One region of the Neptunomonas sp. CHC150 genome, then DNA from elsewhere that is predicted to be linked to it. Evidence: predicted binding sites of a transcription regulator. Region 1 holds the regulator's gene; the other holds the start of a gene.
The links. Region 1 encodes FliA, which starts transcription of late flagellar genes. Its sites were predicted from a motif close to CTAAAGTTNNNNNNNNNNCNGCCGATA; they were not measured.
Positions count from the first base shown of each region.

Region 2: a site for FliA is predicted at 899-925, ahead of OW491_RS08120 (DUF5610 domain-containing protein). Genes of this name have one in related genera too.

Region 1 is NZ_JAPNXU010000010.1:934-11,504, reverse strand. It holds gene flhB (flagellar biosynthesis protein FlhB) at 1-273, shown strand, start outside; gene flhA (flagellar biosynthesis protein FlhA) at 498-2,594, shown strand; gene flhF (flagellar biosynthesis protein FlhF) at 2,630-4,126, shown strand; gene OW491_RS11810 (MinD/ParA family protein) at 4,140-4,955, shown strand; gene OW491_RS11805 (RNA polymerase sigma factor FliA) at 4,979-5,692, shown strand; gene cheY (chemotaxis response regulator CheY) at 5,802-6,188, shown strand; gene OW491_RS11795 (protein phosphatase CheZ) at 6,212-7,012, shown strand; gene OW491_RS11790 (chemotaxis protein CheA) at 7,026-9,086, shown strand; gene OW491_RS11785 (chemotaxis response regulator protein-glutamate methylesterase) at 9,109-10,374, shown strand; gene OW491_RS11780 (ParA family protein) at 10,525-10,571, shown strand, end outside.
Region 2 is NZ_JAPNXU010000006.1:432,907-443,477, reverse strand. It holds gene OW491_RS08130 (DUF2889 domain-containing protein) at 1-127, shown strand, start outside; gene rraA (ribonuclease E activity regulator RraA) at 221-715, opposite strand; gene OW491_RS08120 (DUF5610 domain-containing protein) at 960-2,102, shown strand; gene OW491_RS08115 (FAD-binding and (Fe-S)-binding domain-containing protein) at 2,168-5,227, opposite strand; gene OW491_RS08110 (LysR family transcriptional regulator) at 5,361-6,308, shown strand; gene OW491_RS08105 (S1-like domain-containing RNA-binding protein) at 6,310-7,137, opposite strand; gene OW491_RS08100 (methyl-accepting chemotaxis protein) at 7,258-9,270, opposite strand; gene OW491_RS08095 (hypothetical protein) at 9,519-9,704, opposite strand; gene OW491_RS08090 (DUF4124 domain-containing protein) at 9,864-10,376, opposite strand; gene OW491_RS08085 (alkylphosphonate utilization protein) at 10,563-10,571, shown strand, end outside.

The DNA of each region.
Region 1 (10,571 bases):
GGCGCTGATTTTGTCGCGTTAAAAATCCGAGAAATCGGTAATGAATATCAAGTACCTATTCTTGAGTCCCCAGCGTTGGCGCGAGCTATTTATTTCAATACAGAACTGGATCAGGAAATACCAGCTGGCTTGTATAAAGCTGTCGCGCAAGTATTGGCTTATGTCTTCCAGCTCAAGCGCTACCAAAAGCGTGAGGGGGAAAAACCTGTACGTCCTGCTGATCGTGAGCTCATTATCCCTCCTGAGTTGCGTACAGAAACTCCCTCTACGTAACGCCGACCCATCGCTATCTGTTTTACATTCGCGTAATCCGCAAACTGTTCTAATATTGACGCTATTGCGTTGTATTAACGGCACAAAAATTGCAATTATTCTGGGTTGATGTCAGCTATTTGTTGATAAATAGCAAATTTCAGTATTTATGATGTTTTTTTGACGTTATTGTGTTTGTTGTGTCATTTTTTTGACGAGAGGTTGGGTTGGATAGAACAGCAGTTATGCAAAATATGCGGGGGTTGAGCCAAGGAAACTTAGGCATACCGCTGTTTTTGTTGGTCATCTTGGCGATGGTCATGCTGCCTATGCCTGCCTTTTTATTGGATGTTTTGTTCACATTCAATATTGCATTATCCATCGTTGTGCTTTTAGTTAGTGTCTACTCGCTTAGACCGCTCGATTTTGCAGTTTTTCCGACGATCTTGCTTTTATCTACTTTAATGCGACTAGCCCTGAACGTGGCATCGACACGTGTAGTACTCATGTATGGCCATGAAGGAGGCGACGCTGCCGGTAAAGTAATCGAAGCCTTTGGCTCCGTGGTTATCGGTGGTAACTATGTCGTAGGTATTGTTGTCTTTCTTATCCTGGTCATTATTAACTTTGTCGTTGTTACCAAAGGTGCAGGGCGTATCTCAGAGGTGAGTGCGCGTTTTACGTTGGATGCTATGCCGGGTAAGCAGATGGCGATTGATGCTGATTTGAATGCTGGGCTCATTAATCAAGAAGATGCCAAGCAGCGGCGTCAGGACGTAACGCAAGAAGCCGACTTTTATGGGGCTATGGATGGTGCTTCTAAGTTTGTGCGGGGCGATGCTGTCGCAGGTATTTTAATTCTGGTTATTAATATTTTAGGCGGCTTGCTCATAGGCTTAATCCAGCATGACTTAAGTTTTGATGTCGCTGTTGAATATTACTCGCTGTTGACGATTGGTGATGGCTTGGTCGCTCAAATCCCTTCGCTTTTACTCTCCACGGCTGCCGCCATCATGGTGACGCGTCAAAACTCGTCTAATGATATGGGTACGCAAATCATTAGCCAGATGTTTGGTTCGCCTCGTGCTTTGATAGTAACGGCCGCTATTATGATGATTATGGGGTTGGTTCCGGGTATGCCGCATGTCGCTTTTCTATCATTAGCGGCGGCTTGTGGCGGAGCTGCTTGGTTCCTGATTCGCCAAAAAGAGCGGGCGCGCGTAAAAGCCGAAGTCGAACAGCAGATGAAATCAGAACCGAAAGCCTCCGAATCGCCTGATGATGCCAAGGATCTGGACTGGTCAGATGTCATGCCCGTGGATATGGTGGGGCTTGAAGTAGGTTATCGCTTGATCCCAATGGTGGATAAGCTACAGGGTGGACAACTACTTAATCGCATAAAAGGCGTGCGCAAAAAGCTGTCGCAAGATTTAGGTTTTTTAGTGCCTTCTGTTCACATTCGCGATAACTTGGATCTGATGCCGGGAGCTTATCGCATCACTTTGATGGGCGTTGTGGCAGGCGAAGCTGATATTTTTCCAGACCGTGATTTAGCGATTAATCCGGGACAAGTGTTTGGTTCGTTGAAAGGTGTTGAAGTAAAAGATCCCGCATTTGGTTTAGCAGCAACGTGGATTGAGCCAGGGCAGCGGGAGCATGCTCAAACATTAGGTTATACCGTTGTAGATGCTAGTACGGTGGTAGCAACACACTTAAACCAAATTTTACAGAATCACGCTCATGAGCTGCTAGGGCATGAAGAAGTACAGCAATTGTTGGATATGCTGGCAAAAACGTCTCCCAAGTTGGTTGAAGACCTTGTGCCTACCAAGCTATCTATAAGTGTGTTGTTAAAAGTGTTGCAAAACTTGCTCATGGAGCATGTACCGTTGAAAGATTTCCGCAGTGTGGCGGAGGCCTTATCTGATGCGGCCACTCGCACCCAAGACCCCGTTGCGTTGACGGCATCAGTTCGTGTGGCTGTCTCGCGCTTGATCATTCAAACGATTAACGGTCCAGAACCAGAAATACCTGTTGTAACGTTAGATCCTAAATTAGAGCAGCTGTTATTAGGGTCGGTACAGCAAAGCCAAGGCAGTGACCAAGGGCTAGCGTTGGAGCCGGGTATGGCCGAACGTTTACAAAACTCTTTGGTTGAAGCCGCACAAAAACAAGAAATGATGGGACAGCCTTCGATTTTATTAGTTGCTGCACCGGTGAGACCGCTCATGGCTAAATTTGTCAGGTATAGTGAACAGACAATACATGTGCTTTCTTATCAAGAAATACCAGAGAATAAAAAGATTACCATTGTGTCCACCGTTGGTGGGCAGGCGCGATAGCATGATATTAGACACCCTGAGCACGGATGACTGAGATGAAGGTTAAACGAATATTTGCACCTGATATGAGACAAGCGATGCGCCGGGCCCGGGAAGAGATCGGTCCTGATGCTGTCATTGTTTCCAATCACCGTGTTGCGGGTGGTGTTGAAGTAGTTGCCGCTCATGAACATGAGTTTGAAGCAGCTCAAGCTGAGTTTGCTCGTGAGCAAGCCCATAAAAAAGAACGGGAAGAGCAGGCCGCGGTTCAAGCGGTTAAAACTCGCGCTGATCTAGATGAAGAGCTGCGCCGAGCACGTATGCGTATTGCTGAAGCCCAGGAAGGTGCTGGTGGTTCTAAGCCGTTGGCCGATCATGGTAGCCGTAACCGTCAGATCGACCCAGACGACGAAGAGGATCTCAAAATGATCCTAGAGTCGCTAAAACCTAAGCAAGGCACAGATGCAACGCCGGCAATAAATAGGCGGGTACCTAACGATACGCTGGACTGGATGGCAGATGACGATCTAGCTGATGAGCGTTTAGAAACGACTAAGCCTGATGCTTTATCAGCTACCCGAGATCATGTTGCTATTGAGTCCATGCAAGATGAGATCAAACAACTTAAAGCCCTTTTAGAGCAGCAAATGCAAATTTCTTCCCGTAAAGTATGGGTTGAAGAGCGTAAGAGCCGCAGTGATGTGGCGAATCATTCCAATCCTAATAGCATTGAAGGGAAGCTAGCCAAGCGATTTGAACGTGTCGGGTTAGGTGCAAAATTAACCGAGCATTTAATCCACTCAGTAGACCCTAATCTTGAGTTATCAAAAGCATGGCGCTCAGCATTGTCTCGGCTGACAGAGTCTGTGCCTGTTATGAGTGAAGACTATATATCACGTGGTGGGATGATTGCTTTTGTTGGGCCGACAGGCGTGGGCAAAACAACCACTATTGGCAAGCTGGCGGCACGTTACGTATTGCAGCATGGTAGTTCAGGTTTGGCGATGGTCACGACAGATAGCTACCGTATCGCCGCACATGAGCAATTAAAGACCTTTGGTCGTATTTTGGATGTGCCAGTGCGGGTAGTTGATGAACAGAATACGCTAGAGGATGTACTCGCTTCGTTGCGCGGGAAGCGTTTAGTGCTAATCGATACCGCAGGGATGAGTCAGCATGAAGGCCCTAGCTTGGCGCAAAAAGCGATGCTTGAGGGCGTGTCGGTACGGATGAAAAAGTTGTTGGTCTTGTCATGCTCAAGTCAGCGTCAAGTTTTAGACGATGCGTACGATAACTATCATAGCATTGGTTTAAATGGGTGCGTGTTAAGTAAGCTGGATGAATCAGGCAGCCTAGGAGAGGCGCTGACATTGGCTGTTGAGCGCAACCTTCCCATAGCCTATGTGACCGATGGACAAAAAGTACCCGATGACATAGAAGTTGCACAGCGCAATGATCTCGTTAGTCGTGCTGTTGTTACCGCTCAAAAAGCGCTGGAACGAGAACGCCAGCGCAGTGCGCCGGGCAGTTCCGCCCTTCCTTCCGCAAGTTGAAGTAGATGTGCACATGAATAGTCACCACCCTGTAAAAGTCATCGCCGTCACTGGCGGTAAAGGCGGCGTTGGTAAAACCAACGTATCAGTGAACTTGTCATTAGCCTTGGGCGAGATGGGTCGTAAAGCTGTGCTGATGGATGCTGATTTAGGTCTAGCCAATGTCGATATCATGTTAGGGCTAAGGCCTAAGCGTAACATTAGTGATGTATTGGCAGGTGAGTGCCGTTTGACGGATGTTATGTTAGACGTAAACGACAATGTTCGGATCGTGCCGGCCAGTTCTGGTACACAAGCCATGACCTCATTAAGTGCTCACGAGCATGCTGAATTGATCTATGCATTTAATGACGTTGCCGATGAAATGGATGTGTTGATCATTGATACAGCGGCCGGTATATCTGATTCAGTGGTAAGCTTTGTTAGGGCAGCACAAGAGGTGCTTGTTGTTGTTTGCGATGAACCAACGTCAATTACTGATGCATATGCCTTGATTAAACTACTCAATCGCGATTATCGTATGACGCGCTTTAGAGTTTTAGCGAACATGGTATATACCGATACCGAAGGTAGGAGCATGTTTAACAAGTTACTTACAGTAACTGACCGGTTCCTTGATGTAACACTTCAATACGTCGGCTCAATACCTTATGATGAGAGCGTTCGCAAATCAGTACAGCGACAAGTACCTGTACTTAAAGCGTTTCCAAAGAGTAAAGCCGCATTGGCCTATAAACAGTTAGCTACCCGAGTTGACAGTTGGCCAGTGCAAAGCATGCCGAGAGGCCATTTGGAATTCTTTGTTGAACAATTGGTTCAGGGTGTTTAATTTTCGGGTCTGGAAGGGGCTCCATGTACAACCCGCAAGATACAGCTTCTAGCAATGATTTAATTCAACAGTATGCGCCGTTAGTTAAGCGTATTGCTCACCATTTAATGGGGCGTATGCCTGCGAGCGTACTGTTAGATGACCTAATACAGGCAGGTATGATTGGTTTGCTGGAGGCAGCCAAAAAATACGATGCCACCAAGGGTGCAAGTTTTGAGACCTATGCGGGTATCCGCATACGTGGTTCTATTATCGATGAGGTACGTCGTGGCGACTGGACTCCTCGTTCTGTTCACCGTAATGGTCGCCGAATAAACGAAGCTATCAAAAAAATTGAAGGAGAAACCGGAAGAGATGCTTCAGATTCTGAAATAGCGGCCGAAATGGATATTAGTGTGGCTGAGTATCATGATCTGTTGAAAGACTCTGTGGAAAGCCGGTTATTCAGTTTTGAAGAGCTCACTAGTTCAGACGGTGAAGATACACCAGGACAGCAAGTAACAGGGGATGACCTTGGGCCTAGCATCCATGGTGAGAAAAATGCTTTCAAAAGCGCCCTGGCTAATGCGATCACGACATTGCCGGAGCGAGAAAAACTGGTCTTAGCGCTCTATTACGACGAAGAACTTAACTTAAAAGAAATAGGTGAAGTTTTAGGCGTAAGCGAGTCCCGCGTGAGTCAAATTCACAGTCAAGCAGCCCACCGATTACGTGGTCGACTCAGAGATTGGCAATAAATCTTATCTCTGAGTAGCCATTTTCCAGAAAACTGGTCTAGATTTTAGTCAGGCTAATGTCACATTTAGTTTTTGCTAGTGTGTATTTCTGAATTTGGGGGATGTTGTCTTGAAAAAAGACATTAAGATTCTTGTAGTAGATGATTTCTCTACAATGAGACGTATTATTAAAAACTTACTGCGCGATCTTGGTTTCAACAATGTTGTTGAAGCAGACGACGGTAAAACGGCCCTGCCTATTCTTCAGCAAGGCGGCATTCAATTTCTAGTGACCGATTGGAACATGCCAGGCATGACGGGAATCGATCTCGTTAAAGTAGTCCGTGCTGATCCTAACCTAAAATCAATACCCATCTTGATGGTAACTGCGGAAGCCAAGCGCGAGCAAATAATTGCAGCTGCTCAGGCTGGCGTAAATGGTTATGTTGTTAAACCATTTACGGCCGCTGTGCTGAAAGAAAAACTCGAAAAAATCTTCCAGCGTATTGATGGTTAAGCAGACCAAAGGTAGTTAGCACTATGTCCGAATCAGATATTTCAATAGGTCTGGGTAACTTTGAAGATGGGCTTCGCGCCAAGGCTGAGGAGCTTATGCTGGCCACTCAGCAGGGTGACTTAAGCTCGGCTATGAACATTATCCAAGAGCTTCAAGAGTTCCGCCATCATGCCTTCTACAATGAAGTAGGCCACCTAACGCGAGGTTTGCATGAGGCGATCAAGTCTTTTTCTGCCTCAGTGGATGTCGAGCAATTCAGTAACATTGATCCTGGTGGTTCTATTCCCATCATGGAAGATGCGACAGAGCGCCTTAATTATGTCATTGAACTAACAGAAAAAACGGCTCATGAAACCATGGATAGAGTCGATAAGTCTCTATTGTTGGTTTCTAGGATGGATGATCAAACTGACAGATTTAAAAACCTTTTGTCTCTCGTAGGTCAGCTGGAAGGTGAGTACGAAGGCCTAAGGGGTGTTTACGATAGAACCTGTCAGTTAGAGCAAGAATCAGCCGATACTGTTTCAGAGATGCGAGAACAATTAACCGAAATACTGGTTGCCCAGAGCTCGCAGGATCTATCTGGGCAGTTGATCAGAAAAGTAATAACGCTGGTAACCCAATTGGAAGCCAGCCTTGTTCATTTAGTAGAGATGGCCTCTAAAGTCGAAAGCATTAGCGGTGTTGAATCCTTAGCTAAAGAGCAAGTTCACAATAAAAAAGACCCGATTGCAGCAGAAGGTCCACAACTAGCAGGAAGAAATCCTGACGTTGCTACCTGTCAAGACGATGTTGACGATCTGCTATCGAGCTTAGGTTTTTGATTAGGAGCTTCCTATGGGTTTGGATGTAGATAACGAAATTCTTGAAGACTTTCTTGTTGAGGCGGGAGAAATTCTCGAGTTGCTATCAGAGCAATTAGTAGATCTTGAGAAAAGCCCGGACGACAAAGATTTACTAAATGCGATATTTCGAGGATTTCATACCGTAAAAGGCGGCGCAGGCTTCTTGCAGTTAGAGGCCATGGTTGAGTGTTGCCACAAAGCAGAAAACCTGTTTGATTTGCTGCGCAATGGTGAAGTAAAAATCACATCTGATTTAATGGATGTCGTTTTGCAGTCATTGGATACGCTCAACAGCATGTTTGATGATGTCCGGTCTGGCCAGTCCCCATCGCCAGCGGCCCCCTCGCTATTGAGTGCTTTGCAAGCGTACTGTGAGGGGCGTGTACCTGATGCGGCCGGTAAAGCGGCCCCAGCGGCGCCTTCCCAGCCTATAGAATCTGCACCTGAACCCGCTCCGGTTGCTGCACCGAAAGCTACGCCAGCACCTGTAGCGAAACCCGCTGCCGGCTCGGCTGATGATGAATTCGATATGCTGCTCAATGATGTAGCACCCCTACAAGAGCAGCCTGTTAGTGATGATTTGATTACTGAAGATGAGTTCGAGTCTCTGTTGAACGAGCTGCATGGCGAAAACGGAGCTCCCGGTATGGAAAACGATACATCCGCCCCTCAAGTTAGCGAATCGGCCAGTTCTGATTTAATTACCGATGATGAATTCGAAAGCTTGTTGGATGATCTCCAAGCTCAAGGACAAGGCGCTTTTGCTCAAAGTGATGCGCCTAGTGAGGAAGCGCCAGCTCAACCTGCAGAATCAAGCGAACCAAGTTTGCCGGTGAGTACGGCTTCGGCTCCTGCAGCGCAGAAAAACAATCAAAAAGCTCCCCCTCCCGAGAGTAATGTGCGAGTCGATACGCGCTTACTTGATAAAATTATGAACATGGTCGGTGAGCTGGTATTAGTGCGTAACCGTTTGGTGCGTTTAGGCGCATCACGCGAAGATGAAGAAATGGCAAAAGCCTTAGGCACACTGGATATGGTTACAGCTGACTTACAAATGTCAGTGATGAAAACACGTATGCAGCCGGTGAAAAAGGTCTTTGGCCGCTTCCCGCGCTTGATTCGAGACCTATCCCGTAGTTTGAAGAAGGAAATTCGTCTTGAGCTGCGAGGTGAAGAAACCGATTTAGATAAAAACTTGGTGGAAGCGTTAGCTGATCCGCTGATTCACTTAGTGCGTAACTCCGTCGATCACGGTATAGAAGCGCCAGAAGTGCGTGAAGGTGTAGGGAAACCGCGTGAAGGTCACGTATTGCTCTCAGCGGAGCAGGAAGGCGATCACATCTTGTTAGTTATTCAAGATGATGGTGCCGGCATGGACCCCGAAAAACTGCGTAAAATTGCTGTTAGTCGTGGTGTGCTGGATCAAGAAGCCGCTAACAGACTGTCTGATCAAGAATGTTTCAACTTGATTTTCCAAGCAGGGTTTTCAACCAAAACAGAAGTCTCTGATGTGTCAGGCCGAGGCGTGGGTATGGACGTGGTGAAAACCAAAATTACCCAGCTTAACGGCACGTTAAATATAGACTCTGTCATTAACCAAGGGACACGCATAGCTATTCAAGTGCCATTGACCTTGGCGATTATGCCGACCCTAATGGTTATTTTGGAAGATCAAGCATTCGCTTTGCCGTTGGTCAATGTGAATGAAATCTTCAATCTTGATTTGCGTAAAACAAACGTTGTTGATGGGCAGCAAGTTATTATCGTGCGCGACCAAGCATTACCGCTATTCCATATGAAGCGTTGGCTAGTTGAGGGGCAAGAGTCTACTGATCTGCCTGAGCAAGGCCATGTGGTTATCGTAACGGTAGGTACAATGCGTGTTGGGTTTGTAGTTGACCAGTTAGTAGGGCAGGAAGAAGTGGTAATCAAGCCACTAGGTTCGATACTGCATGGTACCCCTGGATTGTCTGGTGCGACTATAACGGGCGATGGGCGTATCGCATTAATTATTGATATACCTAATCTGCTTAAAAATTACGCGTCTACCTAACTCAGTATTGGCGGGAATCTAAATGCAGCCAATCAGGGTTTTAATTGTTGATGATTCAGGCTTCTTTCGAAAGCGGATTCATGACCTAGTCGCTAAGGACGATCGTTTGATTGTGGTGGGATCTGCTTCAAACGGTCGAGAAGCCGTTGCTAAGTGCAAGCAGCTTAAGCCTGATGTGGTGACAATGGATGTTGAAATGCCAGACATGAATGGTATTGATGCCGTCCAGATTATAATGCGCGATAGTCCCACATCTATCTTGATGTTGTCTTCTCTTACTCGTCAGGGTGCTAACATTACACTGAAGGCACTAGAGGCAGGTGCCTCTGATTTTTTAACAAAGGATATCCGTAACTGGACCTCCACTTCTAACTTAGTTCACAATGAGTTTACTGAGCGGTTGGTTAAGTTAGGTCGCCGTCGGCGATTTGAGCAAACCAGTTCGGATCAATCTATGTCGCGACTTTCCCTGTCGCGTAGGCCTACACCTACATCTTCACCTACGCATGGGCGGATAGGTGGCCCTTCTGTTAATGACGGTATATCTGCTCAGCGAGCGATCACTGCCAAAGGTGCAATGATGAATGCGGATAATCGCAAAGACGATCGTAGTGTATTACAGAGCGCAAACCACAGTGGAGCCGCAGGTTCTGGTCAGCAGACGCGTGCAGCACTGGCGGTTCGTCAGGCCGCAGGAAATACAGCCGCATTCCCTAGCCAATGTCGGTTGGTCGTCATTGGAGCCTCAACTGGCGGCCCAGCGGCATTGCAAAAGATACTAAGCGAATTACCGGCTCAATTTCCCTACCCAATCATTCTCGTTCAGCACATGCCTAAAGCATTTACTAATGTTTTTGCCGCTCGTCTTAACCAGCAGTGTTCAATTACGGTGAAAGAAGCGGAAGACGGCGATAATTTGCGGCCAGGTACCGCTTATCTTGCACCGGGTGGCCATCAGTTAGTGGTTGATCCACGTCGTCCAGATCGAGTACGTGTATTAGAGAGTGATGAGCGAGTGACGTATCGCCCTAGTGTTGACATAACCTATGCGTCAGCAGCTAAAGCGCTGGGTAATCGAGTGCATGCTATTATTCTAACGGGTATGGGAGCCGACGGGGCTGATGGCGCTCGCCTGCTTAAAAAGGCGGGGGCGACTATTTGGGCGCAAAATAAAGAAAGCTGCACCATCTATGGTATGCCCCAAGCCATTGTCAAATCCGGTTTGGCTGATGAAGTGTTAGATCTAAATGCAATTGGTGGATTGTTGAGCCGCGCAGGTCGACGATAAGCAGCTTTCTAACGAACTTATTGACTGTTAGCTACTTTTTAAGAATAGATCATCATAAAAAAGACATCGCGGCCGATACTATTCATCTATACTGCTGATATAAATCAGTGAGTTAATAAAAAAGTCTATCGTTTTTTTTGGGATAACCGTATGCAAGTATGGGCAATTGCAAACCAGAAAGGTGGTGTCGGTAAAAC
Region 2 (10,571 bases), on a different contig from region 1:
GCAAGATTGGACAGAGACAGGTCCTGTACCCAAAATTATGGATACCTGCCACTCGTGGAGCCGAAGCGGCCCAGTTGTAAAAAGGAAGTGGCCACACTTTGCATCAGACGCTGAAAACGATTCGTGAAACCACTATAGAAAAGAAACGTAACCAACTGATTTATAAACCATAGATAAACAATTATTATCTATGGCTTAACTCTCATATAGGCAGCCTTGCTTAGCTCTCAGCTGATAAAGTGAGTGGCTCTGCAGACACCAGCACACCGTTATTATCAGCATACACATATTGTCCTGGCACAAAAGTTACCCCACCAAACGTGACAGGGACATTCAAATCTCCTAAACCACGCTTATCCGTTTTCATTGGGTGTGTACCTAACGCTTGGACACCCACATCGAGCTGCCCTATGGCATTCACATCACGCAAACAGCCATTAATGATGATGCCTTCCCATTCATTTTTTTCAGCTTTTTCAGCTAACATATCCCCTAACATGGCACGCCGCATAGAAGCCCCGCCATCAATAACTAAAACTTTGCCTTTGCCAGGCAAAGCCACTTGTTCACGCACTAGAGAGTTATCTTCGAAAGCTTTGATGGTCACAATCTGCCCCCCAAAGGTTTCTCGCCCACCAAAATTACCAAACATTGGCTCAACAACTTGTACTAAATCAGGAAACTGATCACATAGTTCCGGCAATAAATCTTCCATGGGTTTCTCCTTAAGGCAATAAAAGACATGACATTACTATTGTAAATTTCGCACCTGCAAAATGCACTACAACCATTGACCTACTCACCGGGACATTAAGAGTTCGATATTAGCTGATTACTGAGCCTTACCCTTGTGAGGCACGTATGAAGATGAAAGTTTTTCAATCAGGCGTTTGATTCACTTTAGATAGTCTAGGCTTAGTCGATATATACGATAAGTAAATCAAGTTTGGGGCGGGAGCATGTCCATTACATTGTATTCACAGTTCACATCCGGTTTTCAGAACTCTATGGTTAGTTACCAAGATTCTTTAAATGCCCGGACGCCACAAGCCGCTTCTGAAGATACGGTACTCAACCGATTAGCCGAAAATATTCCAGGTATGAGTGCTGGGGATCTTAAATCATTGGACAGTGATGATTTCTCGCCTGAGAAGGTAGCTAACCGGATCGGAGATTTTGTTGCTCAAGGGCTAGAAGCCGCTCGTCGTAGTGGGCGTTCAGAAGAAGACATCCAGAATATGTATAACGCTGCCGTATCTGGCGTAGAAAAAGGCTTTGCTGAAGCAAGAGACATTCTCGACAACTTAGGTGCTCTTAAGGGCTCCATAGCAGAAAATATTGATGAAACAGAAAAGCAAACGTTTGCTGCTTTGGATGCTATCAACCCATCAGCTCAAGATGCGGCCAATAGCGCTACTATCAGCCGACTAACAGCCGCCGAACGCTATGAGCAGTCAGAATCGCTATCTTTAAAAGTAACAACCCAAGATGGCGACGAAGTAACGATCAACTTTTCCAATCAAAGCCGCTATGAGCAGTCGTTTGGCGTTGAGTCTGATGGTTCAAACACATCTGCCCTATTCAACATAAGCCGAAGCGAAGCAAGCAACTACCAATTTTCGGTCAATGGCGACTTAGATAATGATGAGATTGACGCACTTCAAAATCTAATTAAAGACGTGAATGAAATCGCTGGCGAATTTTTCGATGGTGATACCCAAAAAGCCTTTGATATTGCGAGTGAGTACCAGATGGATAAATCCGAATTATCCTCTATGAACTTACAGCTCACACAAACTGAGCAATACAGCTCTGTGGCTAAATATAGCCAAGTAGAAAACCAAAACGCGGTGACACAAGATGCCGCTAAGCGCTTAGGTAACTACGCACAAAGCTTTGAAAATGCCAGCGCAGCCCCAACGCTAGACTTTGTGAAGGAGATCCGCGAATTTAGCCAAACACTATTAGAGTCACTGGTAACGCAGGATGCAAGATATCGAGAGGCCGATAGTGAACAGCAAAACCGTTATAACAGCCAGCTAGATGCCATAGCTGAACTGACTAACCGAATGCAACCGTCGTTTGTACACAATCAGGAGTAGCATACTCCTAAACCTTTCGGGGCCCTATGGGCCCCTTTTTAATGCCTATAAAAGTGATTAGTCTTCTATCTGGCAGCCCTTAGCAAATCTAACAATACTTGTGCAGGATGCGGTATTACCTGCTTATCCATCCGCTTAACCTGGCTTCGGCAAGAGTAACCAGTAGCCACTAACTTCCCTTTATTGTCCGGGTCGTTAACCACATCACTCCAACTTAAGTTATAGATAGTCTGAGAGGTCGCTAAGTTATCGGCTTCATGACCATAAGTACCGGACATACCGCAACACCCTACAGGCTGCACAGACAATGTTTGGCCTAAGTCGGTGAAAATTGATTGCCATTGACGTAAAGACGGTGCTGCCGATGTCTTTTCTGTGCAGTGGGATAACAGTTTATATTCACCGCTTCGTACATTCACAGCACGCTCTTTAATGCGTTCAGACTGAGTGGCTAACCACTCTTGAATGAGATTAACTTGCGGGGTCACCTCAACGACTTGAACATACTCTTGACGGTAAGTTAATGTCATAGAAGGATCCACTCCCACTAATGGGATGCCATGCGATTCTAGCGCTTTAAGCATGTCTGCATTTTTTATAGCCGCCTTTTCAAAAGCTTTCATAAAACCATGCACATGTAATGGCTTCCCATTTGGCATGAAAGGGGCGACCAGTACAAAAAAGCCTAATTCACGCAACAAATCGACTATATCAAGCACCAATGATGCTTCGAAATAACTCGTAAATGCATCTTGAACGATGATCACAGCTTTATCTCGCTGAGCAGGAGATAAGGTAGCGATCACCTGTGGTGTTGCTAATTCCACCGCCCTCTCTTGTAGCCCTTTAACCAAAGAACGTGCACTAATACTTGGGCTATCAACCATACCCACTGTTTGGCGCAGAACTCGTTTAACGACTTTATTTTCCATCGCCCAGTTATAAGGTGCGGGGAATTTAGCGATAGTCGGGATCATCATTTCTAACCCGCCTACCATATAGTCCTTCACTGGGCGCAGGTAGCGGCTGTAATACACTTCAAGGAAACGAGCTTTAAAGTCAGGCACATTGACTTTAATCGGACACTGACCCACACATGATTTACATGACAAGCAGCCTTTCATGGCCTCATGTACCTCATGCGAGTAATCGTACTCACCCTTCTTCTTATTCAGGGAGTTTTTAATACGCACCGGAAGTGACTTAATGAACGATGATTGTTTCACCTGTTCACTGGCATCTACCAGACTAACGCCTTGATTAGACATTAAGCGTAGCCATTCTCGCGTTAAAGATGCACGGCCTTTAGGTGAGTGTATACGCTGACGCGTACCTTTCCACGAAGGGCACATGGCATCTTTTGGATCGTAGTTATAACAAGCGCCGTTCCCGTTACAATACACAGCGGACCCATAAGCCGCTCGTGTGTCATCTGGAATCTGACGGTCCAATTGCCCGCGTGTTTGCACTTCATCTATTTTTAGCAGTTCTACACCGGCTAACAGAGGCGTCGCTATTTTACCCGGATTAAGCTGGTTATTTGGGTCAAACCAACCCTTTATGCGCTGCAATTCAGGATACAGCTCACCAAAAAATGCAGGGGCATATTCAGAACGAACGCCCTTACCATGCTCGCCCCATAGCAAGCCATTATATTTTTGGGTCAGCGCCGCCACTTGATCTGTAATTTCTCGAATTAAGTGCTCTTGCGCCTCATCTTTCATATCAATAGCCGGACGCACGTGTAAAACGCCCGCATCAACATGCCCAAACATCCCGTAAGCTAATCCGTGATTATCGAGCACAGCTCTAAATTCCATGATGTAATCAGCGAGGTTCTCCGGAGGAACTGCCGTATCCTCAACAAACGGTATAGGTCGGCGCTCACCTTTTGCGTTACCCAGTAAACCCACAGACTTTTTACGCATGCCCCAGATTTTGTTGATTTCGCCCGCGCCTAAGGCAACCGTATAACCAAAGCTCTTACCAGGCTGGCCCGAAACATCATCCAAGTGTGCGGTTAGGCGGTCAACTTTAGCACGCAGCTCCTCTTCATCATCAGACGTATACTCAACTAAATTAATCCCCTGTATTTCAGGGTCTCCTTCGTTGACAGGGAAATAACTGCGTACCGTATCCCACACAATATCGCCCATAGCCAAGTTAAGTACTTTGGAATCTACCGTTTCAATTGACGTTGGCCCCCAATCCATCAGCGCTTTAGCATCACGCATGCTGGTCTCAAAGCTGTCATATTGAATGTTGATCAAAGCCGAGTATTTGGGAATAGTCAGAACATTTAGTTTGGCTTCTGCAATAAAGCCTAATGAACCTTCACCCCCACACAGAATAGAATTTAAATTGAAGCGGCCTGATTCATCTCGAATATGCGCCAAGTCATATCCGGTCAAACAACGGTTCAGAGGTGGGAATTTGGCATCAATCACCGATTTTTTTTCAGTGTATAGCTGATCAAGATCGCGATGCACTTGGCCGATGAGCCCAGCTTGCTGCTTGATTTCTTCCAGCTCATCTTCCTCTAAAGCAAACGAATCCCACACCGTGCCATCGAGGAAAACACTGGTCAGTGATAAAACGTGATCGCGCGTTTTACCATACATGCAACTGCCTTGCCCGCTAGCGTCGGTATTAATCATTCCACCGACAGTCGCTCGGTTACTCGTGGACAATTCCGGTGCAAAAAATAACCCATAAGGTTTTAGAGCCGCATTTAATTGATCTTTAACAACGCCAGACTGCACCCTAACCCAGCGCTCTTGCACATTAATTTCTAGAATTTTGTTCATGTGCTTGGATACATCAACAACCAAACCATCGGTTAACGATTGTCCGTTCGTCCCTGTACCACCGCCTCTAGGTGTTAATACCACACTTTTAAAAGAAGGCTGCGCAGCAAGCTGTGCAATCAGCACCAAATCATCAGTTGATCTAGGATAAATAACACCTTGCGGCAATACTTGATAAATACTGTTATCCGTTGATAGCGCTATGCGGTTCGCATAATCATTATTCAACTCGCCTTGAAAGCCTTTAGCTTTTAGGGTGTTAATAAAATCCAGATAGCGTTGAGCCGTGGTTTCAACAACAGAAATACGTGGGATCATGGGTCTTGTCATCAATATAATTAGAATGCACACATAATGCAGAAGTCTTATTAATCATTCAAACGATAAAATTTAATGAATTAATCGCTAAAAATGATAAATTAAATACCTTTATAAACCTGAGTATCAACTCATGCTCCCCATCAACTATCGTCACCTTATTGCCTTTATCGCTGTTTCGCGCCAAGGAAGCTTTACGCAAGCGGCTGCGCATTTACATGTCACTCAATCCACTCTAACGGCCACCATCAAACAATTAGAGTCACAGACCGGTATACAATTACTGGACAGAACCACACGACGTGTCCACCTGACACAAGCCGGTGAACGCTTTTTTCCTGTCGCCGAACGTCTAGTATCCGACTTCGATGCCGCTTTGTCGGATTTAAAAGCAAGCGCCTTACAACAACAAGGCAGTGTATCGTTAGCGGCTTCAGCTTCTGTGGTAAGCACTCTACTACCCAATGTTATTGCGCAATACCGACAGGATTTTCCGAACGTAGCGATGACAATAATCGAGGAAGGTGCTAGTGGTATAGAGTCCGGTGTAGATGACAACCGCGCCGATTTTGGAATTGGGAGCAACCACAGCAACCAACCCACCCTTCACTACACCCCCCTAATTAAAGACCAGTACGGGGTAGTGCTCCCTCAAGACCACCCTATTCTTGACCAAAACCCAACGCTGATTAACCCTTCAGATATCACTAGTTTTCCACAAATATTTTTAACCAAAGATAACGGTATAAGATTACAATTAGACGAGTATTTGCAACAGTGGCCCACAATAAGTAAACGTGCAGCCGTCGAGGCCACAACACCTGCAACCTTAGCTTCATTGATTAAGTCGGGAATGGGTGTAAGCATTTTACCGGCACTAGCCGCCTCTACCTCGGCGTTTACCGAACTGACATTTGTGCCGTTGGATCAACCCGATATGTATAGAGAACTCTGCTTGATAACTCGCAGGGGTCGCTCGTTAAGCCCAGCAGGCGAAGAGTTGATGCGTAGGGTTATAGAATTATTAAAAGATATAACGCTGCCTCCTGGTGTCGAGAAGGCAGCACACCTATTGATATGAGTTACTTTAAATCAATGCCATTGGGGCTAATAGTAATAAGCCCCTGTTTCATTAAAGCACCGATAGACATCTTATAGGCTTTTTTGCTGACCCCAAATGTTTGATAAATATCTTCTGGCGCGGATTTATCACCCAACGGGCTATGGCCACCACGATCTTCTAAATCTTCTAGTATGCGACGCGACAATTCATCTACTTTGCCATATCCGGGTTTATCTAACATCACATCGACTTTGCCATCTTCGAGTACCCGTTTGATATAGCCATCGAGAGTTTGACCAACACGGACTGTTCTAAACAGGTCTTGATTGTGCAGCAAAGCCTGATACTGACCATCGACAAGAACCAAAAAGCCAAGATCACTTCGGCGCCAAACAGATAAGCTCACTTGCTGGCCCATTTTTAGATGCTCAGGCGCAGGCTCTAAAAACTTCTCAATTTTAGCCGACGCAGCCAGTCGGTCACTGTTGTCAATGTAAACACGTACGAACACCTTTTGACCAACTTCTAAGGGCTTGCGTTGTTCACCGTATGGCAACAGCAACTGCTTAGGAAGCCCCCAATCCAAAAAGGCACCTATGTTATTAACCTCAGCAACCTTTAAGTAACCGAATTCGCCTGCTTTAGCTAAAGGGACACGTGTTGTAGCGACAATAAAATCATCTGTATCAAGGTACAAAAATACATCAACTTTATCGCCGACAGTCACTCCCGCGGGCACATCTGCCTTGGGCAGCAACACTCCACCAAATTCACCGCCATCCAGATAAACACCAAATTCAGCTTCACGTATTATGCTTAGGGTGTTGTTTTTGCCTATTTCAATCACTGTGTTTACCTGTCTTATTACTGTGCTAATACAAAGCGCAACCTTACCAGATGTCACGCCTACGCCCAATCTAAACCATAAAAAAAGGAGCCAATGGCTCCTTTTATCTATATTTAAAAATCATCGGCTTTGATCGAGACTTTTAAGACGCTCGATAGCTTCGACTTCTTTATCAATTTGATCCATTTCTTGAGTTATGTGGCTGATGTAATCCACGCTTTCACGCATTTGCTCGCCCGCTTTTTGAGAGGAGCCAACCAAATTTTGCATCTCATCGCCCAAGGCCAGAGCCCCTTCAGCAATACGAGCCATGGACTCTTCTGTGTTGGTAATGGTTTTACGAATCTCATCAATCGAGCCAGTAACCGCATTAATGGTGTCACCCGTTTGATTCAAACTTTTTTGCGTATTATGAGACAGCTGACGTACTTCATCTGCTACAACAGCAAACCCTCGCCCCGCATCGCCAGCCCTTGCCGCTTCAATAGCAGCATTAAGAGCTAAAAGGTTTGTTTGGTCCGCAATGCCCGATATAACACTCAAAATCGATAACACTTCTTCTGAGTTATGCTTTAGGTGCTCTACTTTGTCGTGCAATGCTTTTCGGTCTTCATTTTGGCTTTCTATACTGGTAGAAAACTCCGTAAAACGCCCCTGTATATCTTCAACGACTCTACCGGTTGTTACCGCATAGTCAGAAACATCATTAAAGCTATCTACCATTTTTCGCAACAGTGGACGATATTCGCCCATATATTCAACAAGCTTCGATTGCACCGTGTTTATATGTTTTAAGCTGTTGGTACGAGATTCTAAAAAGAACTGCCTAAAGTCGCTGTAATGCTGCGGAAAACGATCAGCATATTCATCTTTAAACCGTTGCCCTTCCTCCACTTTAAAAAATAACAATGCGGTTAGTGTCTGGTTCATATGAACGCCCAACAACTCACCAAAAGTCGAGAAACCCGCCACAGGAATATCCGAGAAGTTAACAACCTGGCTTAAGTTATTCGCATTATTTAACCGGCGTAAGATACAGTCATTAGCAAGCATTGCGATTGGTTTAGCTGACTTGGTGGCCATAAACGCATCAAAATCTGAGCGAGTTGTGCTTGCAAAATCTTTGGCTTTCACTAAGAAGAGTTGATCACCAAACTCCATGTCGCAAAAAAATGAAATACTACCACTGTCAGTATCAATGCCAGCTGTGGATCGTATAAATAACTCTGAGCCGATTTTTACAGCAAAAGAATAACCAACCAATGCATCATTTAACTGAGCGGGCTGGCATCGGAAATGATCACACAAGGCGTTAACAAATGTTTTTAACTCAGATGAGCCTTGAGAGACAACTGAGCTTACCTGCCGAGTGTATATATCAGATTCAATAACCGTAAAGGCCGTTGCTGTTTCTTCAAAATTATGAGATTTAAAAATGCCGTAACGTATTTGAGGCGCTAATTTAGCAAAGGCAATAACAGCCGAATTCCTAGCAACCCTATCGCCATCAAAGACTAGCGCTTGCTTAAAATCTAGTTTCCCGCCAGCTGAGCCACCAATAAAGTAGCATGGGAACAAACCACTCTCATACAACCCTTGCATAAAGAAGTTTTCACTGGCGGTTAACCCATCGAAAAAAGTAATGGCAAGGGTGTCTTGATAATTCACATCAAAGGGTAAAGTGACCTTTGAAATTTCCGCCGACAACTTTTCGACACGCTCTTTTCTGGATATAGACACCTGTCCGCTCTGGATATCCTCACAGAGTAGAGGCACTGATCTGATTTCTACGTGAGTGAATATCTCACTACTAAAGCTTTGCAGAACAATATTATCCCAATGCCCTTCGGCCGAATGATAAAGTGAAGATTGGCATGTGCTTAGCTCACCGGCCGTCATAACACCCATCACTTTCTTCGCAAAGGGCATGGCCGATTTTAATCGGCGCATTGTATTTTCAAAATCTAAATGTGGAGACACATAGGCAATTACAAGAGAACATTCATCCTGATCAAACGCTAACGACTCAAGCGACTCAGGTGCTATTTTTTGGCTTGTAATCGAGACTATGTTAATAGGAGCTTTTGAGCTACGTGTAATGTTATTTTTCGAGCTGCGTCCGAACCATCCCATCTTCCATTACCTTGCATCTGATGTTTTATTATTCATTCTGTTGAAAGCGCTAAAGCGCAACCAACAATGGCTAACACTATAAATATAGAAGCAAAAATTATATTTGCTGATATTTATCGGCTAAACACTCATAAAACTTGAGGATAAAGCTGCATTATAACGAAACAGGGATTGATGTAGGCAGACTATGAGTTTGGTATAAAAAAGCCACGATATATAATCGTGGCTTATCTAGGATATTCACCAGATTAGTGAAGGTTGTCATACTTCTTTTTTATCTCGATCAGCTGAGGCTGAATATCAAGGGGGGCATAATTCATGGCTTGTTCAAAAAGCTCCTTGTTATCATCTGACAGGCGGTCCTCTTCTGACATTGCTGTAAGTTTACGCATAGCCTCGACAAATTTAGGATGTAATGATTCATCTTGATGCATGGTGTAGCCCTCCAAAAGTGTCGCGTTAGAAACGCGTTAAATACCAAAAGTGGTGTTTAAAGATGTCCGGAAATCCGGCAAAAGTACTTCCTCCATCTTGCAGTTAATATTAATAATGACCGTATAGAGTCTTTTTCTCATATTCGGTTCGATATAAAACTAATCAGTTGTTTGCCGACGGGCGCGATACTCATTAAGAATTTTTTTGTATTCAGCATTAATTTGAGACTTTCTTTCACTCAACTTAGATGCCGGTTCATCAGTATCTTCAATAATTTGCTGCTTTCGCTCACTCAACGTTTGTTTATCAGCATCATTATACTTAACTGCATCCGTCAAATCGGCAGTGCCACGACTTTGCTTACTTTTTGGGTCCTTCTCACCTTCGCCCAAGTCTTGCTCTTCGTCTGTTTTCTCAGGATTGACTGTAGGCGCTGGTTGACTATCCTGCTCCTTAGGAAAAGCGGACGGAGGAACGCTACGGAAAGGAGTAGCTACATTATTGTATGCTTTTTTTTGAGCATCCACGCCTGCGGGCGCTTGGTCGCTATAATGAACCACACCCTGTTCATCTACCCAGCGGTAGATATCCGCTTGACCGATTCCTGCCATAGCACAAGCAACAAAGACCAAAGCTACACTCTTAACATTAATATATGTTTTAACAGGCATGCGATTCCTTGCTTTTCTACCGGTCGTCGTTAAAAAACCACGTTTGAAGCAACAAAATGATTTAAAAGCAGTATAAAAGTACTTCAGTCAGCCCACCAGCTTTTTCATCCCACTAAATAGCATCCCCTATACAGTTTTATAGTCAAATCTGGCATAATGCGCGCACATTTTATAAGGTTAATAGATATGTCATTA